3 regions of the Halomonas sp. SL1 genome follow, and region 2 is predicted to be linked to each of the others. Evidence: predicted binding sites of a transcription regulator. Region 2 holds the regulator's gene; each other region holds the start of a gene.

Region 1 (10,433 bases), on a different contig from region 2:
CAGGCGCACCGGGGCGTCATCGAACCGTCACCTCGAGGTCATAGGCTGGCCCGTTCCCGCTTCCTTCTTCCCTTCTTTCTCCAGGAGCCCGCACATGGCGAGTGGTCAGGCCCGTTCCGAGACATCCGGCGTGAATGTCGGCGATGAGGGCCGCGGTGTTCCCCGCGGCTTTCCCCGCTACAAGGGACCGTCGTGGCTGACCGAGGCGCTGCCGACCACCGCGGAGCCCTGGGTGCCGGGCGGGCGCAACGCCCAGGCGCGGGGCGGCAGTTCGCCGGCGGTGGTCACCCGCCTGCTGCGCCGCGCGGTGTCGCATCGCCCCTGGGCCTGGCCCGAGCGTCGGGTCTTCTTCATCTCCGACCCGCACGCCGATGCGCAGGCCTTCGTGGGCTCGCTGGTGGCCTCGGGCGGCGTGAAGCAGACCGGGCCGGGCCTCGATGAGATCCGCCTGACCAAGCGCGGCCGCAAGGGCGCCTTCGTGATCGGCGGCGACTGCCTGGACAAGGGGCCCAGCAACCTGACGCTGCTGCGCAGCCTGCGCCGGCTGATGGACAGCGGCGCCCGGGTGACGCTGCTGGCGGGCAACCATGACATGCGCCTGCTGATGGGGCTGATGGCCCTGGAGCACGAGCGCTCGCCGCGCACCGAGCACCTCTTCGTGCGCATGGGCAGCAAGGCCATCCCGCTGCTCAAGGAGGTGTACGCCGAGTACCTGGCCGGCAAGAAGAAGCCGCTGGCCGGCGTCCCGGGCAGGAAGGGCTGCCGGCGGCGGCTGTTTCCCGACGAGGGCTGGTTCGAGGCCTTCCCGGCCATGGCCCGGGAGCAGATGAGCGACAAGGCCATCGAGCGAGAGCTCGCCCGGCTGCGCAAGAAGGTGGCGAACTTCGAGGCCGCCTGCGAGAAGGCCGACCTGACGCTGCGCCAGGTCTACGCCGCGTCGCAGGTGCTGTGCGCGCTGTTCCTGCGCCCGGAGGGCGAGTTCGCCTGGTTCTTCGAGGCCATGCGGCTCGCCCACCGGGAGGGTTCCTTCCTGTTCGTGCACGCCGGGCTGGACGACAGCACCGCTCGCCTGATCGAGGACGAAGGCGTCGAGGCGTTGAACCGGCGCTTCTCCGAGCAGGTGCTCGAGGATCCCTTCGGGTTCTACTATGGGCCGCTGGCCAACACCCTGCGCACCAAGTATCGCAAGGTCGATTTTCCCCTGACCGAACTCGGCGTCGACCGCGTCTATCGCCAGGGCATCCACGCCGTGGTGCACGGCCATATCAACCTCACCGCCGGGCAGCGCCTGATGATCCGCCGCGGCATGCTGCACATCGAGGGCGACATCACCCTGGACCGCAACTCGCGTCGCAAGGAAGGGCTAGAGGGGCATGGCATGGGCGTGACCATCATCGACCCGGGGGGCCGGGTGATCGGCATCAGCAACGACTATCCGCATGCCAAGGTCTTCGAGCCGGAGCGCTATCTCGAGAAACGGTGTGCGGCCACCCAGAAGAAGGCAAGACCATCATGAAGACCGAGAAGAGCCTCTTCCGGCACGAATCGCTGCAGAGCATCAAGGGCGCCCAGGAGATCCTCAAGGCGATCACCAAGGGACTGGCCAAGGGCGTGCTGTCGTTCTCGGACGACGAAGGCGAGATCCGCCTCGCGCCCAAGGGGCTGATCAATCTCAAGATCACCGCGCGCAAGGAAGACGATTACCACCGCTTGGACATCCGCCTTTCCTGGCAGGCCAATGACGGCAAGGCGAAGAAGTCGACGCTGAAGGTCGGCCACGACGAGTAGGGATCGTCTTTCCTGAAACGCGTTGAGACGACGACGCCCTGGCCAGGCGGCCGGGGCGTCGTGTATTGCAGGGCAGGGCCGATTCAGCCCGCCGGTCTGATCAGGTGCTTGACCTCCAGGTAGCCCGCCAGCCCCCAGGGGCCCAGCTCGCGGCCGATGCCGCTGATGCCGAAGCCGCCCCAGCTCGCCTCCGGCAGCACCAGCTGCTCGCTGTTGAACCAGATGCTGCCGGCCCGTAGCGCGCGGCCGACGCGGCGGGCGCGGTCGGCGTCGCCCGAGATCACGGTGGCGGCGAGGCCGAAGGCGGAGTCATTGGCCAGCGCGATCGCCTCGGCATCGCTGTCGACGCTGCGGGCGCACAGCACCGGGCCGAAGACCTCCTCCCGCCACAGTCGGCTGCCGACGGGCACATCGCGATACAGGGTCGGCGCGACGAATTCGCCTTGGGCGGGCAGGTCGCGGTGCCGGGCGTCGCGCACCGCGATAAGCCCCTCCTCGGCGGCGATGGACAGGTAGCCTTCCACGGCCTCGCGCTGCCGCGCGCTGGTCATCGGGCCCATGTCGGTATCGTCGGCCAGCGGATCGCCCAGGCCGATGGCATCGATGCGCGAGGCCAGCGCCGCATAGAGCGCGTCGGCCAGCGATGCATGCACGATCAGCCGCGAGGTGGCCGAGCAGATCTGCCCGCTGTTGAAGTAGATGCCGGCCATCACCCAGTCGGCGGCGGCCTCGACCTCGGCGTCGTCCAGCACCAGGATCGGCGACTTGCCGCCGAGTTCGAGCGAGACGCCCCGGGTGCCGTCTGCGGCGGCGCGCATGACCTTCTCGCCCACGGCGTTGCTGCCGGTGAAGGACAGCTTGTCGATGCCCGGATGGGCGGTGAGCGGCGCGCCGATGCCCTCGCCGTCGCCGTGCACCAGGTTGAGCACCCCGGCCGGCAGGCCGATCTCGAGGGCGATCTCGGCCACGGCCTGTTCGGGCAGCGGGGTGACCTCGGAGGGCTTGAACACCATCGTGCAGCCGGCGGCCAGCGCCGGGGCGATCTTCCAGGCGCTGGTGACCAGCGGGAAGTTCCAGGGCGTGATCAGCCCGACCACGCCGGCCGGGTCCTCGTAGGTGCAGGCCTCGATGCCGTCCATGCCATGCTCGACCAGGCGCCCCTGGCGGGCCTCCAGGTCGCGGGCCTGGCCGGCGTAGTAGCGATAGCAGGCGATGGCATCGTCGAGATCGATGGCGGTCTCGGCCAGGGCCTTGCCGTTGTTGGTCGAAGACAGCCGCATCAGCGCCTCGCGGCGCTCGGCGAGGGCGTCGGCGAAGGCCTCGAGATAGGCCGCCCGACGCTCGCCGCCCAGCGCCTGCCAGGCGGGCAGGGCACGACGCGCGGCGTCCACCGCGGCGTCGACGTCGGTCGGGTCGCCGGCGGTGACCTCGGCGATCGTCTCCTGGCGGTAGGGATCGGTCACCGGCAGGCGGCGCTCGCTGCGGCTCGCGATCCAGTGGTTGTCGATGAACTGCTGGGTGAGTCGTTGCATGTCAGGCTCCAGGTCCGAATTCAGGCGAGGCGGCGCGAGCCCAGGCCGCGGCGTCGACTTCGATCAGCAGCGGACCGTCGGCGGGGCGGCTGGACAGCGCCTGGGCCAGCTCCGCGGGGGCGGCGACGCGGGTGGCGGCACAGCCGAAGCCGCGGGCCACGGTGAGGAAGTCCGGGGCCTGGAGGTCGACGCCGAGGCGGGTGACGCCGGCGTCGTCCATGAAGCGGCGGATCTCCTCGTAGCCCTGGTTGTGCCACAGCAGGATCACTACCGGCAGGCGTTCCTCCACCGCGCAGGCCAGCTCCGGCAGGGTGAACATCACGCCGCCGTCGCCGACCAGGGCCACCACCGGCAGGTCGGGGCGGGCGAGGCTGGCGCCGAGCGCCGCCGGCAGGCCGTAGCCGAGGGTGCCGTAGCCGGTGGAAGCGTTGAAGAAGCGCCGCGGGGCCGGCTGGGCGACCAGGTGGTTGGCCGCGTAGGTGGTGGCGCAGGAATCGCCGACCAGGATCGCCTCGGGCAGGGCCTCGCGCAGGGTGTCGAACAGCGGCACATAGGCGGCAAAGGCCGGGTCCTCGGCGAGCCCCATCGCCTCATGGGCGGCCCGTGTACGCTCGGCGCCGCCACGGTTCAGCCGGGTTCCTTTGAAGTGCGACGCCAGGGCCGCGAGGGCCTGGCCGGCGTCGGCCACCAGGGCCAGGTCGGCGGCCTGGTTGCGGGCCAGCTGCTGGGGATCCACGTCGATGCGGATCAGTTGGCCGTCGAGCGTGAAGCCGTCGTCGAACACCACGTCGTAGTCGGTCTCGCCGAGCTCGGTGCCGATGGCCAGCACCACGTCGGCGTCCCGTGCCAGCTCGCGCACCGCCGGCAGCGAGGCGTTGGCGCCCAGGTCCAGCGGATGGTCGCGGCCGAGCAGTCCCTTGGCGTTGATGGTGGTGACGGCGGGGGCATCGAGCGCCTCGACCAGCGCGCGAGCGGCCTCGGGGGCGGCCACGCTGCCGCCGCCGAGCAGCACCAGCGGGCGTGCGGCATCTGCCAGCCAGGCGCCTGCTTCGGCGATGGCCACGGGATCCGGCGCGGCCTTGGCCAGTGCCGCTCGCTGCCAGTGCCGCGGCGTGCGGACCGGGGCATCGAACAGATCGATGGGAATCTCGAGATGCACAGGCCCCGGCCGTGCGCCTTCGAATACCGCGAAGGCCCGGGCCAGCGTTTCGGGCAGGCCCTCGGGGTCGAGCAGGGTGTGGCTGAAGCGGGCGACCCCGGCGATCAGCTGCTGCTGGCTCGGCAGTTCATGCAGCCGGCCCTGCCCGCGACCCAGGGTGTCGCGGCGATTGACGCTGGAGATCACCAGCATCGGCACCGAGTCGGCCAGCGCCTGACCCATGGCGGTGGCGATGTTGGTCATGCCGGGCCCGGTGATGATGAAGCACACCCCGGGCTTGCCGGTGGCGCGGGCGTAGCCGTCGGCCATGAAGCCGGCGCCCTGCTCGTGGCGCGGCGTGACATGGCGGATGCCGCTGCCCTCGCCGCCGGCGAGGCCGCGGTAGAGCTCAACGGTATGCACGCCGGGGATCCCGAACACGGTGTCCACCCCGTAGGTGTCGCGCAGCAGGCGAATCAGCAGGTCGGCGCAGGTCATGGGCGTTTCTCTCTCAGGATTCAGGCTCTCGCGGTTCATGGGGATCGTCTCAGCCCACCAGCCAATGGCCCATGAACACGATGATCGGCAGGGTGATGGCGGTGCGCAGCAGGAAGATCACCACCAGCTCCCACAGCTTGAGCGGGATCTTCGATTTCAGCAGCAGGGCGCCGATCTCGGACATGTAGATCAGCTGGGTCAGCGACAGGCAGGCGATCACGAAGCGGGTCAGCTCGCTCTCGATGTCGCTGGCCAGCACCGCCGGCAGGAACATGTCGGCGAAGCCCACCAGGGTGGCGGGGGCGGCGGCCTCGGCCTCGGGGATCCGCATCCATTCCAGCACCGGCACCATGGGCGCGGAGAGCCAGGTGAACAGCGGCGTGAATTCGGCCAGCACCAGCGCCACGGTGCCGATGGCGATCACCAGCGGCAGCAGGCCGAGGAAGATGTCGGCGACGTTGAACAGCGCGATGCGTGCCAGCTTGAGCGGACCCGGGGCGGTCTCGGCACGTGCCACGGCCATGCCCAGGCTGTAGCGCAGCAGGCTCTGGTCGCCGGTGTTTTCTTCCTGAATCTGGCAGCCTACTGGCTCGTGGTAGGCGTTCGACTTGCGCGACAGCGGCGGCAGGCGCGGCACGATGACGGCGGCGACCAGGCCGGCGACCACCACGGTCAGGTAGAAGGGCACGAACAGGTGGTTGATGCCGATGAAGCTGGTGACCAGCAGGGCGAAGGCGATCGAGACGATGGAGAAGTTGGTGGCGATCGCCGAGGCCTCGCGGGCGTTGTAGTAGCCCTGCTCGTACTGCTGGGTGGTGATCAGCACGCCCACGGTCCCGGATCCCATCCAGGAGGCGGTGGCATCGATGGCGCTGCGCCCGGGCAGGCCGAAGATCTTGCGGAAGGGCGTGCGCACCAGACTGCCGATGAACTCCATGAAGCCGAAGTCGACCAGGAAGGGCAGCAGGATGGCGGCGAAGAAGAAGAAGGTCAGCAGTACCGGGGCCAGGTCGTTGAGCATCACGCCCCCGGTGAAGGAGGCGGTGACCGCCTCCGGGCCGACCTGGAAGTAGGTCATCAGCGCGAACGCCGCGCCCAGCACGCGCATGATCACCCACAGAGGCGCCACGTCGAACAGCTCGTGCAGGGCGCCCTCGCGGGCCCAGGCGGGCCGAGTCAGCTTGACCGTCAGCGTCAGCGCTACGGACAGGCACAGCACGACCGTGGCGATGGTCGGCAGGGCATCGCCGAGCAGCGCCTTGAGGCCGTCGGCCATCAGGCCCATGCCGATGTTGATGGTGTCGCCGGTGGAGAAGGGCACCAGGAACAGGCCGATGCCCAGCAGCGAGGGGATCAGGAACTTCAGCAGTCCGGCGCGGCTCAGCGGTGCCGCGCGACTGGCCAGTTGGGTGTCGAAGGAGTTGGCCATGGGGTTTCCCTATTGATCTTGTAATGGGTAGAACCCGGCCCCGGGGGGGGGGGCGGGTCGGGTCGGCTCAGTCGCGGTGTATCACGCCGGGCAGCACGCAGAGCATCTCGTAGAGCAGGGTGGCGCCCATCAGCGCGGTGTTGCCGCTGGTGTCATAGGGGGGCGAGACCTCGACCAGGTCGCCGCCGACGACGTTGAGGCCCGCCGCGCCGCGCACGATCTCCAGCCCCTGCTGGGCGGTGAGGCCGCCCATCTCGACGGTGCCGGTGCCGGGGGCGACCGAGGGGTCCAGGCCGTCGATGTCGAAGGAGATGTACACCGGGCCGTCGCCCATCTGCTCGCGCACTTCGGCCATCAGCGGCGCCAGCGACTTGTACCAGCACTGCTCGGCGGTCACGACGCGGAAACCCTGGTCGCGGCACCAGTCGAAGTCGTCGGCGGCGTAGCCGGTGCCGCGCAGGCCGATCTGCACCACGCGGTTGCTGTCCAGCAGGCCCTCTTCCTGGGCGCGGCGGAAGGGGCAGCCGTGGGCGATTTCCTCGCCGAACATGTGCTCGTTGACGTCGGCGTGGGCATCGATGTGAATCAGGCCGACCGGGCCGTGCTTCCTGGCGATGGCGCGCAGCAGCGGCCAGGTCAGGGTGTGGTCGCCGCCCATCGTCAAGGGCACGCAGTCGTGAGACAGCACCTCGTCGTAGAAGCCGGTGATGATGTCGAGGTTCTTGGGCAGGTTGAAGGTGTTGATCGCCACGTCGCCGATGTCGGCGACCTGCAGGCTGTCGAAGGGCGCGGCGCGGGTGGCCATGTTGTAGGGGCGAAGCATGCGCGACTCGTCGCGGATCTGGCGCGGCCCCAGGCGTGTGCCGGGGCGGTTGGAGGCGCCGATGTCCATGGGCACGCCGATGAAGGCGGCATCGAGCCCGGCGGCGCTGTCCTGGGTGGGCAGGCGCATCATGGTGGCGGGGCCGCCGAAGCGTGGCATCTCGTTGCCGCCGAGGGGCTGGTTAAAGTCGCTCATTGGGGCTCCATATCATTGGGGTTGTTCATCGTTACCTTAAGCATGAAACGTGCCACTTTTTAACTAGCTGATATTGTTGGAGGTTTAGAGTGTGTCGATTCATTTCTGGATCGCTGGCACCGTGGCCGTGATACATTGGTGAATCGCGCGATTCATTTATGCATCACGGGGCCTTCCATGAGCGAACTCGACAGCTGCATCCTGCAGACCATCATCGACACCGCCCACGATCACTTCTTCGTGGTGGATACCGAGGGGCGGGTCTGCGAGGTCAGCCCGGCCGCGGCGGCGGTCTATGGCATGTCTCGTGAGGAACTGTGCGCCACGACCGTGCAGCAGCTCGAGGCCGAAGGCGTACTGAAGCCCTCGATCAGCCTGGAGGTCATCCGCACCGGCAAGCCGGCCCAGCTGATGCAGGTGACCGGCACCGGACGGCGGGTGATCGCGCAGGCGCATCCGGTGTTTCAGGGCGGCCAGCTGGTGGCGGTGGTCAGCCGGTCGATGGACCTGACCGACCTGCAGATGCTCCAGGAAGAGTATGCGTTGCTGCAGCGTCGCTTCAGCGAGCATCTCATGCGTGGCGGCGGCGCCGAGGAGCCCGGTCTGGACGTCGACCTGGGCGAGCTCGAGGTGCGTAGCCGGGTGATGCGCGAGGTGGCGCTGCTGCTGCAGCGGGTGGCGCCGACCGACGCCACGGTGCTGATGCTTGGCGAGTCGGGCGTCGGCAAGACCGCCTTCGCCCGCCAGCTGCACCGCTGGAGCGCGCGCGGCGATGGGCCCTTCATCGACGTCAATTGCGGCGCCATTCCGGAGAGCCTGTTCGAGTCGGAGATGTTCGGCTATCGACATGGTGCCTTCAGCGGTGCCGCGCCGGGGGGCAAGGCGGGTCTCCTGGAGCAGGCCGAGGGCGGGACCCTGTTCCTCGATGAGATCGGCGAACTGCCGCTGGCGATGCAGACCAAGCTGCTCAAGACCATCCAGGACGGCAGCGTGACCCGGCTGGGCGATACGCGGGCCAGGCGCATCGACTTCCGGCTGGTGGTGGCGACCAACCAGGACCTGGCCCGGCGGGTCGAGGAGGGGGCGTTCCGTCTCGATCTCTACTATCGCCTCAATGTGATACCCGTCACCCTGCCGCCGCTGCGCGAGCGCCGCGAGGACATACCCGGTCTGGTCGAACGCCAGCTGAAGCGTCTCAACGCCCGCTATGGGCGTGACAAGCTGATCGGGCGTGACGTCTGGCAGGAGCTGATGGGGCGGGACTGGCCGGGCAACGTGCGGGAGCTCGAGAACTGGCTGGAGCGGGCCTGGCTGTCGGCCGGGGAAGATATCATTCGTGGCGAGCGCGCGGCCGCGGAATGGTCGGCGCCGCTGCCCGAGACGGAGCCGGGCCGGAGCATCGAGGGGAGGGCCGCCGCCACGCTGCTCGAAGGGGAATCGCTCAAGGCCATGCTGGCGCGCACCGAGCGGGCCGTCCTCGCCGAGCTATGCGGCGAGCTGTCTTCCACTTATGCCATGGCCGAGCGGCTCGGCATCAGCCAGCCCAGCGTGGTGCGCAAGCTTCGTCAGCATGGGCTGCGGATCGGGCAGTGGGGGTAATGAAACAAGCCGAGGGAAACGAAAAACGCCCACCGCTCGATTGAGCTAAGTGGGCGTTTTTACTGATGTCCTTGGTCGGAGTAGCAGGATTCGAACCTACGACCTCTGCCTCCCGAAGGCAGCGCTCTACCAAGCTGAGCTATACTCCGATGTCTGCCGTGTCTCTCGGCGACGGATGGGTATTATACGTAGGCGAAGACGGAATGCAAGCCCTTCTTTTACTTCTCCGTCTTCGCCGATCTCCGGCCTCGGGCTCAGTTGCGGCGCTCCACCGCCAGGCGAGCCAGTTCGGCCATGCTGTCGCGGTAGGGGGAGTCGGGCAGGGCATCCAGCTGGGCCAGGGCCTTGGCGGACATCTCCTCGGCCTTGGCGCGGGTGTATTCCAGCGCGCCGGTCTCGTCGACGATGGCCAGCACCTCGTCGAGGCGCTCGAGGCCGCCCTGGCGGATGGCCTGACGGACCACCTTGGCCTGCTCGGCGGTGCCGGCGGCCATGGCCTGGATCAGCGGCAGGGTCGGCTTGCCCTCGGCCAGGTCGTCGCCGACGTTCTTGCCCATCGCCTCGGCGTCGCCCTGGTAGTCGAGCAGGTCGTCGACCAGCTGGAAGGCCAGGCCCAGGTAGCGGCCGTACAGGCGCAGCGCGTCTTCCTGCTCGGGCGTGGCACCGGCGAGCAGGGCGCCGCTGTGGGAGGCCGCCTCGAACAGCATGGCGGTCTTGCCCTGGATGGTCTCGAAGTAGGCGGCTTCGTCCACGTCGGGGTTGCCGACGTTGGTCAGCTGCTGGACCTCGCCCTCGGCGATGGTGCAGGTGGCGGTGGAGAGCACTTCCATGATCCGCATCGAGCCCACGTCGACCATCATCTGGAACGAGCGTGAATAGAGGAAGTCGCCGACCAGCACCGAAGGCGCGTTGCCCCAGGCATCGTTGGCGGTGGCCTTGCCGCGGCGCATGTGGGATTCGTCCACCACGTCGTCGTGCAGCAGGGTCGAGGTGTGCATGAACTCGATCAGCGTGGCCAGGGTGATGTGGCGGTCGCCCTCGACGCCCAGCGAGCGGGCGGCCAGCAGCACCAGCAGCGGGCGCAGGCGCTTGCCGCCGCTGTCGATGATGTACTGCCCGATGGTCTCCACCAGCGGCACCTTGGAGGCGAGCTGTTCGAGGATGGTGCGGTTGACGGCGGCGAAGTCCTCGGCGACGACGGCATGGATGGGCGAGGCGGGGACGGCGTTCTCGAGCTGTGGCGACGAAGGGTTGGCTGACATGAAGGCGGCATCGACGAAGTGGTGGGGGCGGCGGGCGGCATCCGTGCGCGATGCCCCTGGCGCCGGCCTGGGAGTGAGGGTCATGCTATGGGGCCCCCCTTGGGGCGTCAAGGCGCGCGCCCGCGCTGGTGCTCGGGCCGCGCCGGACGCGGCGTTCAGGGTGCCGGCC
Region 2 (10,433 bases):
CAGCAGGTCGTCGGAGAGCGGGAAGCGGTCGCGTTCGGCCTCGCGCATGGCGATCAGCCGTTCGCCGAGCTCCTGGAGGGCATGCATCTCGCGCTTGAGCTGCGACTTGCTGGGCCGTTCGTCGGCCGAAGAGAAATCATCCTGGGTCATGCGGCGTCCTGATTCATGAGAGGGGCGTTAGGCATCGGCCCAGTATACCAGCCCGCCGCGTCGGGCTGGCCAAACGACCATGTTGTGTATCGGCCGCCTGGCCGGTCGAGTGAGGAGTCAAGACGATGACACAGGCTTTCGATGCCGTCGCCCAGCAGTCGCTGCTGGAAACCCGTGCCGAGGCGGCCCTGGCGCTGGCCCGCCGGCTCGGCGCCGATGCCTGCGAGGTGGGCGCCAGCGTCGACCAGGGCGTGGGCGTCAACGTGCGCGAGGGCGAGGTCGAGACCGTCGAGCTGTCCCGCGATCAGGGCATCGCGGTGACTGTCTACGTCGGCCAACGCAAAGGCAGTGCCTCGTCCACCGACGCCTCCGAGGCGTCGATTCAGGACGTGGTCGAGAAGGCCATGGCCATCGCCCGCTACACCGGCGAGGACCCGGCCTCGGGGCTCGCCCCGGCCGAACTGATGGCCCGGGAGCTGCCGGACCTCGACGTTCATCATCCCTGGGCGCTGTCCACCGAGGAGGCGGTCGAGCTGGCGCTGGCCTGCGAGAACGCCGGCCGCGGCCAGGCGGGCATCAGGAGCTCCGACGGCGCGGGGCTGTCCAGCGGCGAGGGCGTGCGCGTCTACGCCAACAGCCACGGCTTCCTGGGCAGTCAGCGCGGCAGCCGCCACTCGCTGTCCTGCATGCTGATCGCCGAGGACGAGCACGGCATGCAGCGCGACTACGACTACACCAGCGCCCGCGACCCTCGCGAGCTACTGGCGCCCGAGGCCGTGGGCGAGAGCGCCGCGCGGCGCACCCTGCGCCGGCTCGGCGGCCAGCGCCCGGCCACCGGGCGGATGCCGGTGCTGTTCGATCCGAGCCTGGCGTCGGGGCTGGTCGGCAGCTTCTTGAGTGCCATCGCCGGCGGCGCCCTCTATCGCCAATCCTCCTTCCTGTGCGACCGCCTCGGCGATGCGCTCTTCCCCGAATGGTTCTCGCTGCAGGAGAAGCCGCGCCTGGTGCGCGGCATGGCCAGCAGCGCCTTCGACGGTGACGGCGTGGCGACCCGCGACAACGTCTTCATCGATCAGGGACGGCTGGCCAGCTACATGCTGTCCGCCTACAGCGCGCGGCGACTGGGGATGGAGACCACCGGCAACGCCGGCGGCGCCCGCAACCTGCGCCTCAGCGCGCCGCTCGAGTCCCAGGAGGCGCTGCTCGCGCGCATGGATCGCGGGGTGCTGGTCACCGAGCTGATGGGTCAGGGCGTCAACGGCGTTACCGGCGACTACTCCCGCGGCGCCGCGGGCTTCTGGGTCGAGAACGGCCGCATCCAGCACCCGGTGGAGGAATTCACCATCGCCGGCAACCTGGCGACTATGTTCCGGGGACTGGTCGGCGTCGGCGACGACATCGACACCCGCGGCAGCATCCATACCGGCAGCTGGCTGATCGACGAGATGACCGTGGCCGGCAGCTGAGCCGGCCCTGGTGACGACAAAAAGCCCGCGAGACGCTCGCGGGCTTTTTTGTACGATGTTGTCGTGGTCCGGGTGCCGGTGCTCAGCGTTTCGGGCGGTAGTGTTCGTCCACGCCCAGTCGCTCGAGCAGGCGAGTGAACAGGAAGGCCTCGTTGCCCTTGAGCGAGCGGCTCAGGCAGTCCAGGTACTCGCGGCGCGGATAGCGCCGCCAGCGCGGTGCCTTGTAGGCATCGAGGTCGATGGCGAACAGGCGACCGTCGCGAACCAGGAAGTTGTCGGTGTGCAGGCCGCGGCAGTGAATGCCGTCGCGGTCGAAGGCGACCAGCGCGTCCAGATACTGTTCCTGCAGGTCGGGGGAGTCGAGGATCAGTTGCTTGAGCGGTACGCCATGGATGTTCTCCGTGACCAGCCGATAGGGGCGCGCCTCGACGATGGTCGGCGTGGCGATGCCGAGGGTTTCGAGCCGCGAAGCAATGAGGGCGAAGTTGCGCCCGGGGTAGGGCCGGATGCGCGCCAGGTAGCGCAGCCGGTCGACGGTCTTTGGCTGGAAGGTCTTGATGAAGTGGTCGCGCTCGGGATCGAAGTGGACTCTGGAGTACTTGCCGGTCTGGATCAGCTGCATGGTCCTGCTCGGTAGAGGGGGAGTGATGGCGCCGTCGAGACGGCCTCTGGTCAGGCTTCTTCGTCGAAGCGGGCCGCGAAGAGGGCTTCCAGCGCATCCAGCACCGCCTCGCCGTCGTCGCCGTCGGCCTCGAGGATCAGTTCGGTGCCGCAGGGTGCGGCCAGCATCAGCAGCGCCATGATGTTGGTGGCATCGGCCTGCTGGTCGCCATGGCAGACGGTGACGCGGGAGGCGTAGGGTTGGCAGCACTGCACCAGGCGGGTGGCGGCCCGGGCGTGCAGGCCGCGCTTGTTGGTCAGGGTGAGCTTGCGGCTGGGCACGTGACTAGCGGTCCTTGGCGTCGTTCGGGTCGGGAAGCGTGAGTTGCAGGCCGAGCTCGCGATGGCGCAGGCGCACGCCGGCGTGGGTCTCGGCAAGACGCCGGGACAGTCGCTCGGCCAGGTAGGTGGAGCGGTGCTGGCCGCCGGTGCAGCCGATCGCCACGGTCAGGTAGCTGCGCTGGCTGGCGCGGTAGCGGGGCAGCCAGCGTTCGATCCAGGCCAGGATGTCGTCGGCCATCTCGTCGACCACCGGGTAGCCCTCGAGGAAGGCGATCACGCTGTCGTCGCGGCCGGTGGCATCACGCAGCCGCGGGTCCCAGTAGGGGTTGGGCAGGCAGCGGGCGTCGAACACGATATCGGCGTCCAGAGGCACGCCGCGCTTGAAGCCGAACGACTCGAGGGTCAGCGTCAGCCCTTCGCGGCCGTGCCCGGCGACCTGGTCGGTGATGCGACCACGCAGGTCGTGCACCGAGAGCCGCGAGGTATCGATCAGCAGATCGGCGAGGTCGCGAATCTCCGACAGGGCGTCTTCCTCGCGATCGATCGCCTCGGCCAGCGTCATCTCGGTATCGCGGGTCAGGGGGTGTCGGCGCCGGGTCGCGGAGTAGCGCTCCAGCAGGATGCGTGCATCGGTGGTCAGGTAGATCACCTGGCACTGGATGTCGCGGGCACGCACGTCCTCGAGCAGCGTCGGGAAGCGTTCCAGGGCATGGGGCAGGTTGCGGGCGTCGATGCTGACCGCGACGGCGCTGCGCAGGGACTGGCCGCTGCGCAGCTCGTCGACCAGCGGTCCGAGGAGCATCGCCGGGAGGTTGTCGATGGCGTAGTAGCCGAGGTCCTCGAGGGCCTGCAGGGCGATCGACTTGCCGGAGCCGGAGCGTCCGCTGATGATGACGAGCTGCATGACGGATCGGGTCTCCTGGTCGGGGGCGGCCCTCAGCTGCGTCCGCTGGCGGCCGGTGCCTGTCGTCGGATGGCGTCGAGGAGGCTGTCGTGCAGCTCGCGCTGGCTGCCGGCCCGACGCAGGGCGCTGCGGGTCGCGGCGTCGTTCATCACGCCGGCGACCTGGCCGAGCAGGGCGAGATGCGCGTCGTCGGCTTCCTCGGGTACCAGCAGCACGAACACCAGGTCGACGGGTTCACCGTCGATGGCGTCGAAGTCGACCGGTTCGTCGAGCTTGAGAAAGCCGGCGATAGGGGCCTTGCAGTGAGGGTTGCGGGAATGGGGGATGGCGACCCCGTGCCCGATGCCGGTGCTGCCCAGGCGCTCCCGCCCGATCAGCCGGCTGAAGACCTCCTGGCTGTCGAGGCTGGGAATGTTCTGGGCGATGAAGGTGCTGAAGAACTCCAGCACACGTTTCTTGCTCCCCCCGGGCACACCGAAGAGGGTGCGCTCGGGGGGCAGGATGGCTTCGAGTGACATGACTCAGCGGACGCTTGCGGCGCCCTGGGCGCGGGCCTGAGTCTTTTCCTTGTGCTTGACGAGCTGGCGGTCCAGCTTGTCGGCAAGGGCGTCGATGGCGGCGTACATGTCGGCGTCCATCGCTTCGGCGTGCAGATCGGCACCGGCGGCGTGCAGCGTGCAGGCGGCCTGTTGGCGTTCCTTCTCGACGGAGAGCGTCACCTGAACGGTGGTGATGTTGTCGTAATGGCGTTCCAGGCGGGAGAGTTTCTCCTGCACGTAGTCACGCAGGGGCTCGGTCAATTCCACGTGATGGCCGGTGAGGTTGACTTGCATGACACGCTCCTTGCTCCTTGGGTGGTGACTCGATTGTAACCCTTTTTGGTGCCTTGCAAACCCCCCGTGCCAGACGCGTTTTCATACTCTGGAACCCCCCGTCGGGAGGGCCTCAGCCGAGGCGCTTGCGCTGGCTGGAGGAGGGGATGTGCATCGCTTCGCGATACTTGGCGACGGTGCGTCGGGCCACCTCGATGCCCTCCTCGGCGAGCAGGGTGACCAGCTTGCTGTCGGACAGCGGCTTGCGCGGCGGTTCGCCCTCGATCAGCTTGCGGATGCGGGCGCGGATCGCGGTGCTGGAGTGGGCATCCTCGCCGTCGCCGACCTGGCTCGAGAAGAAGTACTTGAGCTCGAAGACGCCGCGGGGGGTGTGGATGAACTTCTGGGTCGTGACCCGAGAAATGGTCGACTCGTGCATCTCCACCGTCTGGGCGATGTCGGCCAGGATCAGCGGCTTCATGGCCTCTTCGCCGTGCTCGAGGAACTCGATCTGGCGGGTCATCACCTCGTGGCCGACGCGCAGCAGGGTGTCGTTGCGGCTGGCCAGGCTCTTGATCAGCCAGCGCGCCTCCTGCAGGTGGTCCTTGAGGAACTGGTTGTCGTCGCTCTTGTCGGCGCGCTTGATCAGCGCCGCGTAGTCGGGCTGGATGCGCAGCCGCGGCATCGCCTCGGGGTTGAGCTCGACGCGCCAGCCCTGGGGCGTGTAGCGGGCGATCAGGTCGGGAATCACGTAGTCGCTGTCGCCGCTGGCGAATTCGCTGCCCGGGCGCGGGTCGAGGCCGCGGATCAGGCCGATGACCTCGTCGAGGGTCTCGTCGTCGAGCCCCAGGCGCCGCTTGAGCAGCCGCCGGTCGTTGCCGGCCAGGGCCTCGAGGAACTGGCGTACCAGGCGGCGCGCCTGGGGCAGCAGCGGGGTGTCGTCGGGCAGGGTGGCCAGCTGCAGCAGCAGGCACTCGCGCAGATCGCGGGCGAACACGCCGGTGGGCTCGAACTGCTGCAGGCGCAGCAGCACCGCTTCGACCTCGCGGGTGGCGAGCCCGTCGAGGCCCTGGGCGCGCAGGCCGTCGCGCAGCTCGTCGAGCGGTTGATCCAGATAGCCGTCCGGCGTCACGGCATCGATCAGGCTCTCGGCGATGCGGGTCTCGCGTTCGTCGAGCTCGCTCATGGCCAGCTGCCAGACGAGGTGGCTCTGCAGGCTCTGGCCGGCGGCCTGGCGCTCGAAGTCGGGAGCCTCGCCGCTGCCGCCGGCGTCCTGGAAGGTGTCCGACCAGTCGCTGTCGACGCTGAGTTCTTCCGGAATCTCGTCGGACCAGTCGTCGTCCGGCGTCTCCCCGGCGGCCTGCTCGCCGAAGTCGTCCTCCAGCTCCAGCATGGGATTGGCTTCCAGGGCCTGCTGGATCTCCTGGCGCAGATCAAGGGTCGAGAGCTGCAGCAGGCCGATGGCCTGCTGCAGCTGGGGCGTCATGGTCAGCTGGGTGCCGACACGCAGTTGGAGGGATGCCTTCATGGCCATGGCAAGCGTTCCGGTCCTGCGGCAAAGAGGCCTTCCACCCTAGTGTGGGTGTGCCCGCCGTGCAAGCCTTTGCTCAGCAATTAGCATGCCAATGGCAATTGCCATGCCTGTCTGTGCATGGCGACAATATATCAGTGACTTGCGAAGCCAATAGGCTCAGAGTCGGAAGTCCTGGCCCAGGTAGACGTCGCGTACCCGCTGGTTGGCGAGGATGGCCTCGGCGTCGCCTTCGGCGATGATCTGGCCGTCGCCGACGATGTAGGCGCCGTCGCAGATGTCCAGCGTCTCGCGCACGTTGTGGTCGGTGATCAGCACGCCGATCTCGCGGGCCTTGAGCTGGCGGATGATGCCCTTGATGTCGCCTACCGAGATCGGGTCGACGCCGGCGAAGGGCTCGTCGAGCAGGATGAAATCGGGTTCGGTGGCCAGCGCCCGGGCGATCTCGACCCGCCGGCGCTCGCCGCCGGACAGGCTCATGCCCAGGTTGTCGCGGATGTGGGTGATGTGGAACTCCTCCAGCAGTGCCTCCAGGCGCGCCTTGCGGCCGGCACGGTCGAGGTCGCGGCGGGTCTCGAGAATGGCCATGATGTTGTCGGCCACCGACAGCTTGCGGAAGATCGAGGCTTCCTGGGGCAGGTAGCCGATGCCGGCCTGGGCGCGTTGGTGCATGGCGGCGCCGGAGAGGTCGCGGTCGTCGATGGCGACGCGGCCGGCGTCGGCCCGAACCAGGCCGACGATCATGTAGAAGGAGGTGGTCTTGCCGGCGCCGTTGGGGCCCAGCAGGCCGACGATGCGGCCCTGCTGGATCTCCAGGCTGATGTCGTGAACGACGCGACGGCGCTTGTAGCTCTTGGCGAGGTTCTGGGCACTCAGGGTCTTCATGGGCCGTCCTGCTGTTCCGGCTCCAGGGTCATGCGCACGCGCTGGCGCTCGCCGATGCCCTCGGCGTCGGAGCGGGCCTGCACCACCCGGCGGTCGAGGAAGTATTCGAGGTAGCCGCCGTCGAAGGTGTCGCCGCCCTGGTGCAGCTCGGCCTGGTCGACGAGCTCGATGCGCCGCTCGGCCACGTGGTAGACCACGGTGCGGCCCCAGGCGCGGACCAGGGGTTGATCGGGGGCGGGCTTCTGCTCCAGGTAGGCGCGCTGGCCGGTGGCGGTGGCGGTGGTCAGCTGGCCGGCCTCGTTGCGCTGGATCTCCACGCGGTCGCCGGTCAGCTGCATGCTGCCCTGCTGGATCTGCACGTCGCCCTGATAGACGGCGGTGCCGGCGCGGTCGTCGAGGTCCAGGCGGTCGGCCTCGACCTGGATGGGCGCGCTGGCGTCGCCTTCCAGCGCCAGGGCGGCGGGGGCAGCCAGCGCGCTGGCGAGCAGCGCTGCGCTGAGCAGTGAAGCGAGGGATCGCGTCATGACTCGGGGTCCTCCTGGGGGTCCGGCGGGTGGTGGCCGCGCACATTGTCGGTCAGTCGGGCGCGGTTGTCATCGAGCCAGGCGTCGAAGCGCTCGCCGCGCATCCACTGCGGCGGCTGGCTCAGTCGTGCCGGCGTGTCGCTCCAGGCGTGACCGGCGATGCTGTCGTAGTACAGGCGTTCGGTCTCGAGCCGCCAGCGTTCCTCGGGGGCGGTCAGCACCGCCTGCCCCTCGAGGGTGAGCAGGCGCTGGCCGTCTTCCAGGCGTCCGCGCTCGGCGTCGGCCAGCCATTGCCGGCCTTCGCTGTCGCGAAGCTGGGCGTGGGGCGTGGTCAGCCGGGTGACGTCGTCGACGGGCGTGTGCTCCAGGCGCGGCGTGGTGAGGCGCTGGTGAGGCGCGCCCTGGGCGTCGAATCGCGTCAGGTGCGCGTCCTCCAGGTAGTAGTCGGGCTCTCCCGTCTCGCCCTGGGGCGCGGGGCCCGGCGGTGCCTCGGGGCGCTGGTCGAGCAGCGCCAGGCCGCCGCCCAGGGCGAGCAGCAGCAGGAACAGCCAGGTGCGAAAGCCGGGACGAGGGAGGCGCATGGCGTCAGTCCTGGCCGTTCAGATAGGTGTCGAGCACGGCGTCCAGGCTGTCCTGGGCCTGGAGCAGGGTGTCGCAGATCTCGCGAACCGCGCCATGACCGCCCTCGCGTTCGGTGACCCAGTCGGCGTGCCGACGGATGTAGCTCGGCGCGCCGGGGACGCTGATGCCGACGCCGGCCCGATGGATCGGGGCCAGGTCGGGCAGGTCGTCACCGCAGTAGGCGACCTGGGAGAGGTCGAGTTCGAGGTCTTGGCACAGCTGGCGCAGCGTCGGCAGCTTCTTCTCGATGCCCTGATGCAGATGCCGGATGCCGAGCGCGCTGGCGCGGCGAGTGACCATCGGCGAGTCGCGGCCGGTGATCAGCGCCACCTGGATGCCGGCGCGCTGCACCAGCTTGATGCCGTGACCGTCGAGGGTATGAAAGGCCTTGAGGCTGTCGCCGTCGGCATCGAAGTAGAGGCGGCCGTCGGTCAACACGCCGTCCACATCCAGGGCCAGCAGGTGCACCTGTCGCAGGCGCTGGACCAGGTCCGGGTTCAGCAGGGGGGCGTCGAAGGGCATGGAATCTCCTTGGGTCAGATGACGCCGCTGGCCAGCAGGTCATGCATGTGTAGCGCGCCCACCGGGCGGCCGTCATCGTCGACCACGGCCAGGGCGGTGATGCGGTTGTCCTCCATCAGCCGCACGGCCTCGGCGGCCAGGGTGTCGGGCGAGGTCCGTTTGCCGGGGGTCGTCATCACCTGATCCACGGTCAGCGACGACAGGTCGCTGAACTGATCCAGGGTGCGGCGCAGGTCGCCGTCGGTGTAGACCCCGGCCAGCCTGCCCTCGGGGTCGATGACGCAGGTGAAGCCCAGGCCCTGGCGGGTGATCTCCAGCAGCGCATCGCGCAGCGGGCTGCCCAGCGCGACCTGCGGCAGGCGGGCGCCCTGATGCATCAGGTCCGAGACCTTGAGCAGCAGCCGCTTGCCGAGGCTGCCGCCGGGATGCGAGAGGGCGAAATCCTCGGCGGTGAAGCCGCGGCTCTCGAGCAGCGCCACGGCCAGGGCATCGCCCAGTGCCAGGGCGGCGGTGGTCGAAGAGGTGGGCGCCAGATCCAGCGGGCAGGCCTCGCGCTCGACGCCGGCATCCAGGTGGGCCTCGGCGTGGCGAGCCAGGGTCGAGCCGGGGCGCCCGGTCATGCTGATCAGCGGGGTGCCGAGGCGCTTGAGCAGCGGCAGCAGGGCGGTGACCTCGGCGGTCTCGCCGGAATTCGACAGCGCCAGCACCACGTCGCCCGGCGTGATCATGCCCAGGTCGCCGTGGCTGGCTTCGCCCGGATGCACGAAGAAGGACGGGGTACCGGTACTGGCCAGGGTGGCGGCGATCTTGCTGCCGATGTGGCCGGACTTGCCCATGCCGGTGACCACCACGCGGCCGCGACAGGCCAGGATCAGCTCGCAGGCGCGCTCGAAGTCGCCGTCCAGGCGCGCGACGAGGGCGCCGATGGCCTGCTGCTCCAGCCGCAGGGTGCGTTCGGCGCTGGCCAGCAGGCCGGTGAGGGAGGAGGTGTCGTCTGTCATGGGAGGATTGTTGCCTGTCGCGGGGTTGGGCTCAAGGGCGGACGGCCGATTCGGCGCCGGCGGGCCACGCAAGAGGGCGCTCATTGAACCCGCTGAGGCCGTGCTGCGCAAGCCGGCACATGACGGCGCTGGCGCCCCGGTCGATGGTTAGGATACGATGTTCGATAATCTATCAGGGAATTCATTGGATGACCGATTCTCCCCTCATCGAGGTGGAGGGCCTGCGCTTCTCTCGCGGAGAGACGGAGATCTTCCGCGGCCTCGACATGGCGGTGCCACGCGGCAAGATCACCGCGATCATGGGACCCAGCGGCACCGGCAAGACCACCCTGCTCAAGCTGATCGGCGGCCAGCTCGCCCCTGACGCCGGTCGGGTGATGATCGGCGGCGAGGACGTGCACGCCCTGTCGCGCAAGGCGCTGTTCCGGATGCGTCGGCGCATGGGCATGCTGTTCCAGAGCGGGGCGCTGTTCTCCGATCTCGACGTGTTCGAGAACGTGGCCTTTCCGCTGCGCGTGCACACCGACCTTCCCGAATCGATGGTCCGCGACCTGGTGCTGATGAAACTTCAGGCGGTGGGCCTGCGCGGCGCCCGAACGCTGATGCCGTCGGAGCTTTCCGGCGGCATGGCGCGGCGCGTGGCGCTGGCCCGGGCGATCGCCCTGGACCCGGACCTGATCCTCTACGACGAGCCCTTCGTCGGCCAGGACCCCATCTCCATGGGCGTGCTGGTGCAGCTGATTCGCCGGCTCAACGATGCCCTGGGGCTGACCGCGGTGGTGGTGTCCCACGATATCAAGGAGACCCTGTCCATCGCCGACTACGTCTACGTGATCGCCGACGGCCAGGTGATGGCCCAGGGCACGCCACAGAGCCTCGACGTGGATCGCGACCCCAGGGTCAGCCAGTTCGTTCACGGCGAGCCGGACGGCCCGGTGCCGTTCCACTATCCCGCCAGGGATTTCCATGAGGACCTGCTGGGGACGGGAGGCGCGAGATGATGGCGATGATTCAACGTCTGGGACGCCTGGGCTTCGGCGTCGCCGAGGGACTCGGCCAGGCGACGCTGCTGCTC
Region 3 (10,433 bases), on a different contig from region 2:
GTCGCCACGGCCCGCCCGGTCACGGAGCGGGAAGCGCGTCGACGGGTCCGACCGAACGCCCCGACCACGCGGCGAGGCTGAGCGCGCGGGAAGGAATCAGTCGGCGCGACGGAAGATCAGGTCCCAGACGCCGTGGCCGAGCTTCTCGCCGCGCTGCTCGAACTTGGTCAGCGGGCGGAACTCGGGGCGCGGCACGTAGGGGGCCGTCTCGTCGGTGGCGGTGTTCTGGTAGCCCGGCGCCTCGACCATCACCTCGGCCATCCACTCGGCGTAGGCCTCCCAGTCGGTGGCCATGTGCAGGGTGCCGCCGGGCTTGAGGCGCGTGCGCACCAGCTCGACGAAGGCCGGCTGGACGATGCGCCGCTTGTGATGCTTCTTCTTGGTCCAGGGGTCGGGGAAGAACAGCTGCAGGGTGCCGAGGCTGCCCTCGGGCAGGCACTGCTCGAGCACCAGCAGCGCGTCTTCGCGATAGACCCGGAGGTTGGTCAGGCCGCGCTTGTCGGCCTCGTCGAGCAGCTTGCCGACGCCGGGCGCATGCACCTCGATGCCGATGAAGTCGGTGTCGGGATGGGTCTCGGCCTGCTCGATCAGCGAGCCGCCCATGCCGAAGCCGATCTCCAGCACCACCGGAGCGCGACGCCCGAACAGCGTCTCGAGGTCCTGGCGGCCGTCCTCGAGGGTCAGCCCCAGACGCGGCCACACCTCCTCGAGGCCGCGGGTCTGGGCGGCGGTCATGCGCCCGGCGCGCAGCACGTAGCTCTTGATCCCGCGGCGATGCAGCGGGGCGTCGGGGCCCTCGGGAGCGTCGGTCGAGGGCGTGTCGGGGCGTTGTTCGTCGTTCATGCGCGGCGTTGAAACTCGTGAAGGTCGAAAGACAGGATCAGGCGTTGATACGCCCGGCCAGCGGCGAGGACGGCTCGGCGCCCTGGCGGCGCGGCATGCGTCCGGCAAGGAAGGCCTCGCGGCCGGCCAGCACGGCCCGCTTCATGGCGCCGGCCATCAGCACCGGCTGGCGGGCGTGGGCGATGGCGGAGTTCATCAGCACCCCGTCGCAGCCCAGCTCCATGGCCTGGGCGGCCTCGGAGGCGGTGCCGATGCCGGCATCCACCAGCACCGGCACGCTGGCCTGCTCGATGATCAGGCGGATGTTGTGCGGATTCTGGATGCCGTGGCCGGAGCCGATCAGCGAGCCCAGCGGCATCACGGCGCAGCAGCCGAGACGCTCCAGCTCGCGGGCAACGATGGGATCGTCGCTGGTGTAGACCATGACGTCGAAGCCGTCGTTGACCAGGGTCTCGGCGGCGGCCAGGGTCTCCACCACGTTGGGATACAGGGTGGTGTCATCGCCCAGCACCTCGAGCTTGACTAGGTTGTGGCCGTCGAGCAGCTCGCGGGCCAGCCGGCAGGTGCGCACCGCATCCTGGGCGGTGTAGCAGCCGGCGGTGTTGGGCAGCAGGGTATAGCGCTCCGGGGACACCACGTCGAGCAGATTGGGCGCCGAGGCGTCCTGGCCCAGATTGGTGCGACGCACGGCGAAGGTCACCACCTCGGCCCCGCTGGCGGCGATGGCCTCGCCGGTCTCGTCGACATCGCGGTACTTGCCGGTGCCCACCAGCAGGCGCGAGGCGAATTCACGGCCGGCGACGCGCAGCGGCGCGTCCTGGAAGAAGTCGGTCATTGTATTGTGGCTCCTATGCGGGGGTCTCGCGGCTCAGCCGCCACCGATGGCATGGACGATCTCCACCCTGTCGCCGTCGGCCAGACGCGTCTCGCCGTGCGCGCTTCGGGGGACGATCTCCTCGTTGACCTCCACGGCGATGCGCCGTCCGGCCAGGCCGAGGGTCTCGACCAGCTGGGCCACGGAGGCCTCGGCCTCCAGGGTGCGCGCCTCGCCGTTGAGCTGGATCTGCATGGCATCCTCCGGGGCTGCGATTTCGCGGGTCCATATTGTAGCGCCTCGGGGCGCCCCCGGGTACGGTATGGCGCAGACCTGGCGGGGCCGATCTGGCAACAGGCCGCCGCGGGGCGCTGTGACCCCATCCCTGGGCGCTACCTTTTGCCGTCCCTGGCAAAAACCCCGCTCTGGCCTGTCCCCAGCCCCTGCTCAGACATCACGGGAACACACCCCAACGGGAGAAAGACAGCATGCGGGATCGCGGCTGGTGGATGGCAGTGGCGCTGTGCGGCGCCCTGACGGTGATGGCCGGGGCCTTCGGCGCCCATGCCCTGAACGGCACCCTGACGCCGAGGCTGATGACGGTGTTCGAGACCGGGGTGCGCTACCAGGCCTGGCACACCCTGGCGATGCTCGCCGTGCTGGCCTGGCGCGCCGCACGGCCGCTGGCCGGCCAGCGCTGGGTCCTTGGCCTGTGGCTGGCCGGCATGACGCTGTTCTCGGGCTCGCTCTACGCCCTGGCGATCAGCGGCGTGAAGGTGCTCGGCGCCATCACGCCGATCGGCGGCGGGCTGCTGATCCTCGGCTGGCTGGCGCTGGCCGTGGCGGCCTGGCGCAGTCAGTCGGCATCGGGCAAGGCATAAGTCGCGGTGACCAGCGCCACCGGCGCCTCCTCGCCGTCGGAGAACAGCTGCACCTCGCCCACCGCCAGCCGTCGCCCCAGCTTGAGCAGCCGGGCGTTGGCGATCAAGTCGCGATCGCCCCGCGGGCGACGCAGGAAGCGGCAGTGCAGGTCGCTGGTGACCGCCATCGGCTCGGGGCCGATCTGGGCCAGGATCGCCACGTAGAGGCAGACGTCGGCCAGCCCCATCAGAGTCGGGCCGGAGACGCTGGCACCGGGACGCAGGTGCTCGTCCTCGATGGCCAGGCTCATGGTGGCGCGGCCCTCGCCGACGCCCTCGATGGTGCCGGCACGCTGGGGAAACACCTCGTCGAGGAATTCCTCGATGGCGGCGGCGGTCATCACGGTCATGGGCGCGCTCCCTGCGGCTGAACGATGGCCACAAGATAGCCCAGCCCGCGCGCGACGCACACCCGGGGCATCTCCCTTTTCCCTTCTCTCGCTTTCTCGCCCCCAACGAAAGCCGCCCCCATGAAGGGGGCGGCGAACGGCATGCTGGCGAGAGGCGATCAGCCGGCCTTGTGGACGGCGCGCCAGTGGTGCAGCAGCGGCTCGGTGTAGCCGGAGGGCTGCTCGATGCCCTTGAAGATCAGGTCCGAGGCGGCCTGGAAGGCGTAGGAGCCGGCGAAGTCGGCGCTCATCGGCGAGTAGGCCGGGTCACCGGCGTTCTGCTCGTCGACCACCTTGGCCATGCGCTCCAGGGTAGCGCGCACGCGGGCCTCGTCGACCACGCCGTGGTACAGCCAGTTAGCCACGTGCTGGCTGGAGATGCGCAGGGTGGCGCGGTCTTCCATCAGGCCCACGTCATGGATGTCCGGCACCTTGGAGCAGCCGACGCCCTGTTCGACCCAGCGCACCACGTAGCCGAGGATGCCCTGGCAGTTGTTGTCCAGCTCCTGCTGCAGCTCGTCCTCGGACCAGTCGGTGTTCTCGGCCACCGGCACGGTCAGCAGCTCGTCCAGCAGGTCCGGCTCGCCCTGGGCCTCCAGCTCGCGCTGCACCTCGGCCACGCTGACCTGGTGGTAGTGCAGGGCGTGCAGGGTGGCGGCGGTCGGCGACGGCACCCAGGCGGTGTTGGCGCCGGCCTTGGGATGGCCGATCTTCTGCTCGAGCATGGCCGCCATCAGGTCCGGCATGGCCCACATGCCCTTGCCGATCTGGGCGTGGCCGCGCAGCCCGCAGGCCAGGCCGACCTGAACGTTGTTGCGCTCGTAGGCGCCGATCCAGGCGGCGCCCTTCATGTCGCCCTTGCGCACCATGGGGCCGGCCTGCATGGCGGTGTGCATCTCGTCGCCGGTGCGGTCGAGGAAGCCGGTGTTGATGAACACCACCCGCGAGGTCGCCTCATTGATGCAGGCCTTGAGGTTGACCGAGGTGCGGCGCTCCTCGTCCATGATGCCCATCTTGAGGGTGTCACGCTGGAGGCCCAGCAGGTCCTCGACGCGGCCGAACAGCTCGTTGGTGAAGGCCACTTCCTTCGGGCCGTGCATCTTCGGCTTGACGATGTAGACCGAGCCCTCGCGGGAGTTGCGGGCCTCGCCCTCGCCCTTCTGCAGGTCGCGGATGGACAGCAGGCTGGTCATGACCGCGTCGAGGATGCCTTCCGGCAGCTCGTTGCCGTCGGCGTCCAGCACCGCCGGGGTGGTCATCAGGTGGCCGACGTTGCGCACGAACAGCAGCGAGCGGCCGGGCAGGGTCACCTCGCCGCCGTCCGGCGCGGTCCAGGTGCGATCCGCCGCCAGCTTGCGGGTGAAGCGCTTGCCGCCCTTCTCGATCGGCTCCTCGAGGTCGCCGGCCATCAGGCCCAGCCAGTTGGCGTAGACGCCGACCTTGTCCTCGGCGTCCACCGCCGCGACCGAGTCCTCGCAGTCCATGATCGAGGTCAGCGCGGCCTCGACGACCACGTCCTTGACGCCTGCCGCATCGGTCTTGCCGATCGGATGGGTGGCGTCGATCTGGATCTCCAGGTGCAGGTCGTTGTTGGCCAGCAGCACCGAGGTCGGCGCGTCGGTCTCGCCCAGGTAGCCGACCAGCTTGCCCGGCTCCTTGAGGCCGGTCTCGCGGCCGCCTTCCAGGCTCACCACCAGGTGGCCGTCGCGCAGCGCGTACTTCACGGCCTCGGCGTGGGAGCCGGTGGCCAGCGGCACGGCACGGTCGAGCACGCCGCGGGCGTAGGCGATGACCTTCTCGGCGCGCTTCGGGTTGAAGCTGTCGCCGCGCTCGGCGCCATCCTCGTCGGCGATGGCATCGGTGCCGTAGAGCGCGTCGTAGAGGCTGCCCCAGCGGGCGTTGGCGGCGTTGAGCGCGTAGCGGGCGTTGTTCACCGGCACCACCAGCTGCGGGCCGGCCTGCACGGCGATCTCGCGGTCGACGTTGGTGGTAGTGACCTTGACCTCGGCGGGGGCCGGCTGCAGATAGCCGATGCGCTCGAGGAAGCCGCGATAGGCGGCCATGTCACGCACCGGGCCTGAATTCTCGCGGTGCCAGGCGTCGAGCTCGGCCTGCAGGGCATCGCGCTCGGCGAGCAGTTCGCGGTTCTTCGGTGTCAGATCATGAAAGAGGGCGTCGACGCCGGCCCAGAAGGCCTCGGGATCGACGCCGGAGCCCGGCAGGGCCTGCTCATTGATGAAGCGGTCCAGCTCGGCGGCCACCTGCAGACGGTGGCGAGTGATACGTTGGGTCATGGGTCGTTCTCCTATGCGAGGCGTTTCGGCGCTCCCCAAGCGCCAATCGGCCGGACAGGCAATGGTGACTGCGTGGCCTCAGTATTGTGGAAAATACTTCCACATGTAAACCCGAAGCCTGCGAACCACCCCCGGAACTCGACCAATAGACGAGGCCGGAGACGTTGGAAGGCGACGCTGGTGACCGTCCCGACGGGACGCTAGCATGGGCATCCACACGGAGGACTCGATGACCGACTTCACCCCCCTGCAGGCGCTCGGCCCCATCGCCCCGGCCGACCCCGCCGGCCACCCGCTCCAGGGCTACCTGGGCCACTACGGCCTGGCGCCGCTGCTCGCCGAGCGGGTGGGCCTGCAGGTGGGGTACGTGGACGCCCACGGCTTCCGGCTGTGGACCCAGATCTGGCGCCCGCCATCGCCGCGCGGCACCGTGTTCGTGGTGCACGGCTACTACGATCATCTGGGCCTCTATCGTCACCTGCTCGAGTGCCTGCTCGAGCGCGGCTGGCAGGTGGTGCTGTGGGATCTGCCCGGGCACGGGCTGTCCAGCGGCCCCCGCGCCACCATCGCCGACTTCGATGACTATGGCAGCTGCCTGGACAACCTGCAGACCCAGTTGACCGCCCGCGACCTGGCGCCCCGGCCCTGGGTCGGCATCGGCCAGAGCACCGGCGCGGCGATCCTGGCCACCGACGCCCTGCGCCGGGGCGACGACGGCCACTGGAGCGGCCTGGCCCTGCTGGCGCCGCTGGTGCGCCCCTGGGGCTGGAACCAGTCGAGCTGGCTGCACCGCCTGCTGGGCCCCTTCGTGCGTTCGGTGCCGCGCCGCTTCCGCGAGAACTCCACCGACAGCGACTTCGCCACCTTCCTTCGCGAGAGCGACCCGCTGCAGCCGGACCGCCTGGCCATGGAGTGGGTGGACGCCATGCGCCGCTGGATGCCGCGGCTGCTGGCCATGCCGGCCAGCCCGCTGCCGACGCTGATCCTGCAGGGCGAGCAGGATCTGACGGTGGACTGGGAATGGAACCTGGAGGTGCTGACGCGCAAGTTCCCGCGGGCCGAGATCCATCGCCACCCCGAGGCCCGCCATCACCTGGTCAACGAGGCCGAACCGATCCGCCGGGTGCTGTTCGAGGAGCTCACGCGGTTCCTCGCCGGCCTCGAGGAGGCCGACATTCCCTCTTCCACCACCCGCAGGGTCTCCCGCCGATGAGCCGTCGCCGCTTGCCGCTGCTGCCTCTCCTCCTGCTGACGGTGCTGCCGCTCGCCGGCTGCGCCGTCGGCACGCCGGACGCTCCCCAGACGGTTCGCCAGGCCCTGTTCGGCCTCGGCGAACGCGCCGCGCAGCGGGTGGCCGAGGCGCCACCGCTGCCACGACCGTCCTCCGACGAGGTGCTGCTGCTGGCCGCCCCCGAGGTCGATGACGCGCTCGGCGTCGGCGAGGACCGCCTGCTGGAAAGCCTGACCCGCTCCCTGCTGGGCCTCGGCCAGGGGCCCCAGGTGCTCGACTGGCAGCCCGCGCTGGCCTCGGGCGCCGCGGCCAACCAGTGGCGGCTGGACAGCCGGCTGGTCAGCGCCGGCCCCCGGCTGGCACTGTCCGACCGGACCCTGCTGCCGTATCGCCTGGAGCTGACCCTGCGCCGCCCGGGCGACGCCACCCCGTTGTGGCAGACGCGGCTGGATGGCGCCCTGGACGCCACCGCGCTCTGACGCTGGGGGCCGTGCTTCGTCAACGCCCCTGCAGCAGCCGATCGAGCTGACGATAGCCGATCGCCTCGACCAGTTGCTCGCGCCCGGGGTGCGGCTCGCCGGCCAGGTCGGCCAGGGTCAGCGCCACCCGCAGCACCCGATGATAGGCCCGCGCCGAGAGATTGAGCCGCTCCAGCACCCCGGCCAGCCAGGCCCGATCCGTCCCGCTCAGTGCGCAGGCGGCCTCCAGCTCGCGACTGCCCAGCCGGGCATTGAGCGCCCCGCGCGCCCACTGCCGCTCCCGGGCCGCCAGTACCCGCTCGCGTACCGCCGCCGAGGGCTCTCCGCTCTCCCGGGCGGTCAGCTGCTCCGGCGCCAGCGCCGGCACCTCCACCTGCAGGTCGATACGGTCGAGCAGCGGTCCGGAAAGCCGCGCCTGATAGCGCTGGATCTGGGCGGCGGTGCAGTGGCAGGCCCGGCGAGGGTCACCGAGATGGCCGCAGGGGCAGGGATTCATCGCCGCCACCAGCTGGAAGCTCGCCGGATAGCGCCGCTCGTGGCTGGCGCGGGCGATGTGGATGCGCCCGGATTCCATGGGCTCGCGCATCACCTCGAGCACCTGGCGGGGAAACTCGGGCAACTCGTCGAGGAACAGCACGCCCCGATGGGCCAGCGAGATCTCGCCGGGCCTGGGCCGCGAGCCACCGCCGACCAGCGCCACCGCGCTGGCGGTGTGGTGGGGCGAGCGGAAGGGGCGCCGCCCCCAGTCCTCGTCGAGCGGCAGGCCACACACCGAACGCACCGCCGCCACCTCCAGGGCCTCGTTCTCGGTCAGCGGCGGCAGGATCCCGGGCAGGCGGCTGGCCAGCATGGTCTTGCCGGTGCCTGGAGGACCGGCCAGCAGGAGATTGTGGCCACCGCTGGCGGCGACCTCCAGGGCGCGCCGCGCCTGGTGCTGGCCACGTACCTCGGCGAGATCGGCACCCGTCGTCAGCGCCTCGGCGGGGCGCGACGCCCGATGGGGCTCGATCGGCGTCTGGCCCAGCAGGTGTGCGACCACCTCGAGCAGGTGATCGGCGGGCAGCACCTCGAGATCGCCCGCGAGCGCCGCCTCGTCGGCGTTGGCCCGGGGCACGATCAGACGCCGCCCGGCCCCGCGGGTGGCCAGCGCCAGCGGCAGCATCCCGGGCACCGGACGCAGCGCGCCGTCCAGGGCGAGCTCGCCCGCGCATTCGATCTCGGCCAGCGCCTCGGCGGCGATCTGGCCCGAGGCCACCAGCAACCCCAGGGCGATGGGCAGATCGAAGCGCCCGCCTTCCTTGGGCAGGTCGGCGGGCGCCAGGTTGAGGGTGATGCGACGCATCGGGAAGTCGAAGCCGGCGTTGACCAGCGCGCTGCGGACCCGCTCGCGGCTCTCCCGAACGGCGGTCTCCGGCAGCCCGACCAGGGTGATGCCGGGCAGGCCGTTGGCCAGATGCACTTCCACCAGCACCTCGGGAGCCTCGAGGCCGAGGCCGGCCCGGGTGCGAACGATCGACAGGGTCATCGGCGGTCCCTCGCGCGGTTCCTTTCCTCAGGTAAGTCCTAAAGCTAGTTCAGCGCGACGAGCCCCGCTCGGTGACGGTTCGGAATCAGCGCCCGGTCTCGCCGGCGCCGGCATCTTCCTCAGGGGTGGACGACTGCGCCTCGGCGGCCGCATCGACCGAGGCCTCATCCGCCACGGCCGGCACCTCGCCGCCCGCGCGGTTGGCGTCTAGGGCCTCTTCCAGCGCGGCGACCTGCTTCTCCAGCGCCTCGACCCGGCCGCGGGTGCGCTGTAGCACGTCCATCAGGATGTCGAAGTCCTCCCGCGACACCAGCTCGAGCCGGTCGAAGGCGCCGCGCACCACCTGCTGAATGCCTTTCTGCACGTCTTCCGGCGCCTGGGAGGCGCCCTGCAGGCGCTCGCCGATCTGCTGGGCCAGGCGGCCGATGCGGTCTTGGCTGACCATGATGTCTCTCCTGAGTGGAATGGGCCTTAGGGGAATAGGGCTGACTCCAAGGATACGCAAGCCGCCCGGCGGGCGCATTCCCGGGTGGCGCGGGCCTCGCCCTCGGATGGTGCGAAGCGCTCGCTCACCAGCATCAATTCAGTGCACGGCGTCCATTCACGCCTGCACCAGCCTCTCTCTGCCGGGGCGCTATTGGCAATCAACGCCCTGAAAAATATGGCAAATCCAGTTCGATGGCACGGTTTAAGCAGATGCAGGGAAACCTGCACACACACCGCGCGGAGCAGCCCGCGCTCATCCAATGGGGAGATCCGGGATGAAGCTGATTACCGCCATCATCAAGCCGTTCAAGCTCGACGACGTGCGCGAAGCGCTCGCCGACAACGGGGTCCAGGGCATCACCGTCACCGAAGTCAAGGGCTTCGGCCGCCAGAAGGGCCACACCGAGCTGTATCGTGGCGCCGAGTACGTCGTCGACTTTCTGCCCAAGGTCAAGGTCGAGATCGCCGTGGACGACGGTCGCCTCGATACCGTGCTGGACGCCATCTGCAGCGCCGCCAACAGCGGCAAGATCGGCGACGGCAAGGTCTTCGTGACCCCCCTCGAGGACGTCATCCGCATCCGTACCGGCGAGCGCGGCGCCGACGCCGTCTAAGCCGACCGTCTCTCTCCCTTTCCTTCTGGAGTGACAGCCATGAACGAGTTGACCGAGCTGAGCTACGCGCTCGATACCTTCTACTTCCTGATCTGCGGCGTCCTGGTGATGTGGATGGCCGCGGGCTTCTCGATGCTCGAGGCCGGCCTGGTGCGGTCCAAGAACACCGCCGAGATCCTGACCAAGAACATCGCCCTGTTCGCCATCGCCTGCACCATGTACCTGCTGCTGGGCTACTACCTGATGTACTCCGGCGACGCCGGCGGCATCCTGCCCAACCTGGGCTTCCTGCTGGGCGACGACAATACCGTGGCCGCGGTGACCGCGGGCAGCGACGATGCGCCCTACTACTCCATGCGCGCCGATTTCTTCTTCCAGGTGGTGTTCGTGGCCACCGCCATGTCCATCGTCTCCGGTGCCGTGGCCGAGCGCATGAAGCTGTGGGCCTTCCTGGCCTTCGCCGTGGTGATGACCGGCGTCATCTATCCGGTCTCCGGCTACTGGACCTGGGGCGGCGGCTGGCTGGCCGAGGTCGGCTTCTCCGACTATGCCGGTTCCGGCATCGTGCACATGGCCGGCGCGGCCGCGGCCCTGGCCGGCGTGCTGGTGCTCGGTCCGCGCAAGGGCAAGTACGGCAAGGACGGCAGCATCTTCGCCATCCCCGGCGCCAACATGCCGCTGGCCACCCTGGGTACCTTCATCCTGTGGATGGGCTGGTTCGGCTTCAACGGCGGCTCCGAGCTGAAGGTCTCCGACGTGAGCTCCGCCAACAACATGGCCCAGGTGCTGGTGAACACCAACGCCGCGGCCGCCGGTGGCGTGATCGCCGCACTGATCC

What was found. The regulator sigma-54, encoded in region 2, starts transcription at its own class of promoters, with help from an activator protein. The targets are predictions, from matches to a motif close to TGGCACNNNNNTTGCTNT.
Region 1: speB (agmatinase) is a predicted target of sigma-54. The motif match lies at 7,441-7,458, and genes of this name have one in related genera.
Region 3: C9J49_RS12000 (P-II family nitrogen regulator) is a predicted target of sigma-54. The motif match lies at 9,175-9,192, and genes of this name have one in related genera.

What each region holds. Positions count from the first base shown of each region.
Region 1 covers NZ_PYUQ02000020.1:32,361-42,793, reverse strand. Annotated here, with positions in the region: gene C9J49_RS13655 (metallophosphoesterase) at 95-1,516, shown strand; gene C9J49_RS13650 (amphi-Trp domain-containing protein) at 1,513-1,788, shown strand; gene C9J49_RS13645 (aldehyde dehydrogenase family protein) at 1,872-3,320, opposite strand; gene C9J49_RS13640 (5-guanidino-2-oxopentanoate decarboxylase) at 3,322-4,956, opposite strand; gene C9J49_RS13635 (YjiH family protein) at 5,006-6,385, opposite strand; gene speB (agmatinase) at 6,453-7,403, opposite strand; gene C9J49_RS13625 (sigma-54-dependent Fis family transcriptional regulator) at 7,581-9,002, shown strand; tRNA gene C9J49_RS13620 (tRNA-Pro) at 9,075-9,151, opposite strand; gene ispB (octaprenyl diphosphate synthase) at 9,257-10,264, opposite strand.
Region 2 covers NZ_PYUQ02000007.1:11,232-21,664, reverse strand. Annotated here, with positions in the region: gene yjgA (ribosome biogenesis factor YjgA) at 1-150, opposite strand, end outside; gene pmbA (metalloprotease PmbA) at 276-1,616, shown strand; gene C9J49_RS02460 (hypothetical protein) at 1,699-2,238, opposite strand; gene C9J49_RS02455 (HPr family phosphocarrier protein) at 2,289-2,558, opposite strand; gene rapZ (RNase adapter RapZ) at 2,563-3,462, opposite strand; gene C9J49_RS02445 (PTS sugar transporter subunit IIA) at 3,495-3,980, opposite strand; gene hpf (ribosome hibernation-promoting factor, HPF/YfiA family) at 3,984-4,295, opposite strand; gene C9J49_RS02435 (RNA polymerase factor sigma-54) at 4,408-5,808, opposite strand; gene lptB (LPS export ABC transporter ATP-binding protein) at 5,965-6,690, opposite strand; gene lptA (lipopolysaccharide transport periplasmic protein LptA) at 6,687-7,214, opposite strand; gene lptC (LPS export ABC transporter periplasmic protein LptC) at 7,211-7,795, opposite strand; gene C9J49_RS02415 (HAD family hydrolase) at 7,800-8,357, opposite strand; gene C9J49_RS02410 (KpsF/GutQ family sugar-phosphate isomerase) at 8,372-9,358, opposite strand; gene C9J49_RS02405 (ATP-binding cassette domain-containing protein) at 9,547-10,359, shown strand; gene mlaE (lipid asymmetry maintenance ABC transporter permease subunit MlaE) at 10,356-10,433, shown strand, end outside.
Region 3 covers NZ_PYUQ02000017.1:37,804-48,236, forward strand. Annotated here, with positions in the region: gene C9J49_RS11945 (DMT family transporter) at 1-81, shown strand, start outside; gene trmB (tRNA (guanosine(46)-N7)-methyltransferase TrmB) at 97-843, opposite strand; gene C9J49_RS11955 (thiazole synthase) at 881-1,678, opposite strand; gene thiS (sulfur carrier protein ThiS) at 1,712-1,912, opposite strand; gene C9J49_RS11965 (DUF423 domain-containing protein) at 2,146-2,538, shown strand; gene C9J49_RS11970 (PaaI family thioesterase) at 2,514-2,927, opposite strand; gene C9J49_RS11975 (malate synthase G) at 3,086-5,260, opposite strand; gene C9J49_RS11980 (alpha/beta hydrolase) at 5,490-6,473, shown strand; gene C9J49_RS11985 (hypothetical protein) at 6,470-6,970, shown strand; gene C9J49_RS11990 (YifB family Mg chelatase-like AAA ATPase) at 6,990-8,495, opposite strand; gene C9J49_RS11995 (accessory factor UbiK family protein) at 8,581-8,940, opposite strand; gene C9J49_RS12000 (P-II family nitrogen regulator) at 9,257-9,595, shown strand; gene C9J49_RS12005 (ammonium transporter) at 9,635-10,433, shown strand, end outside.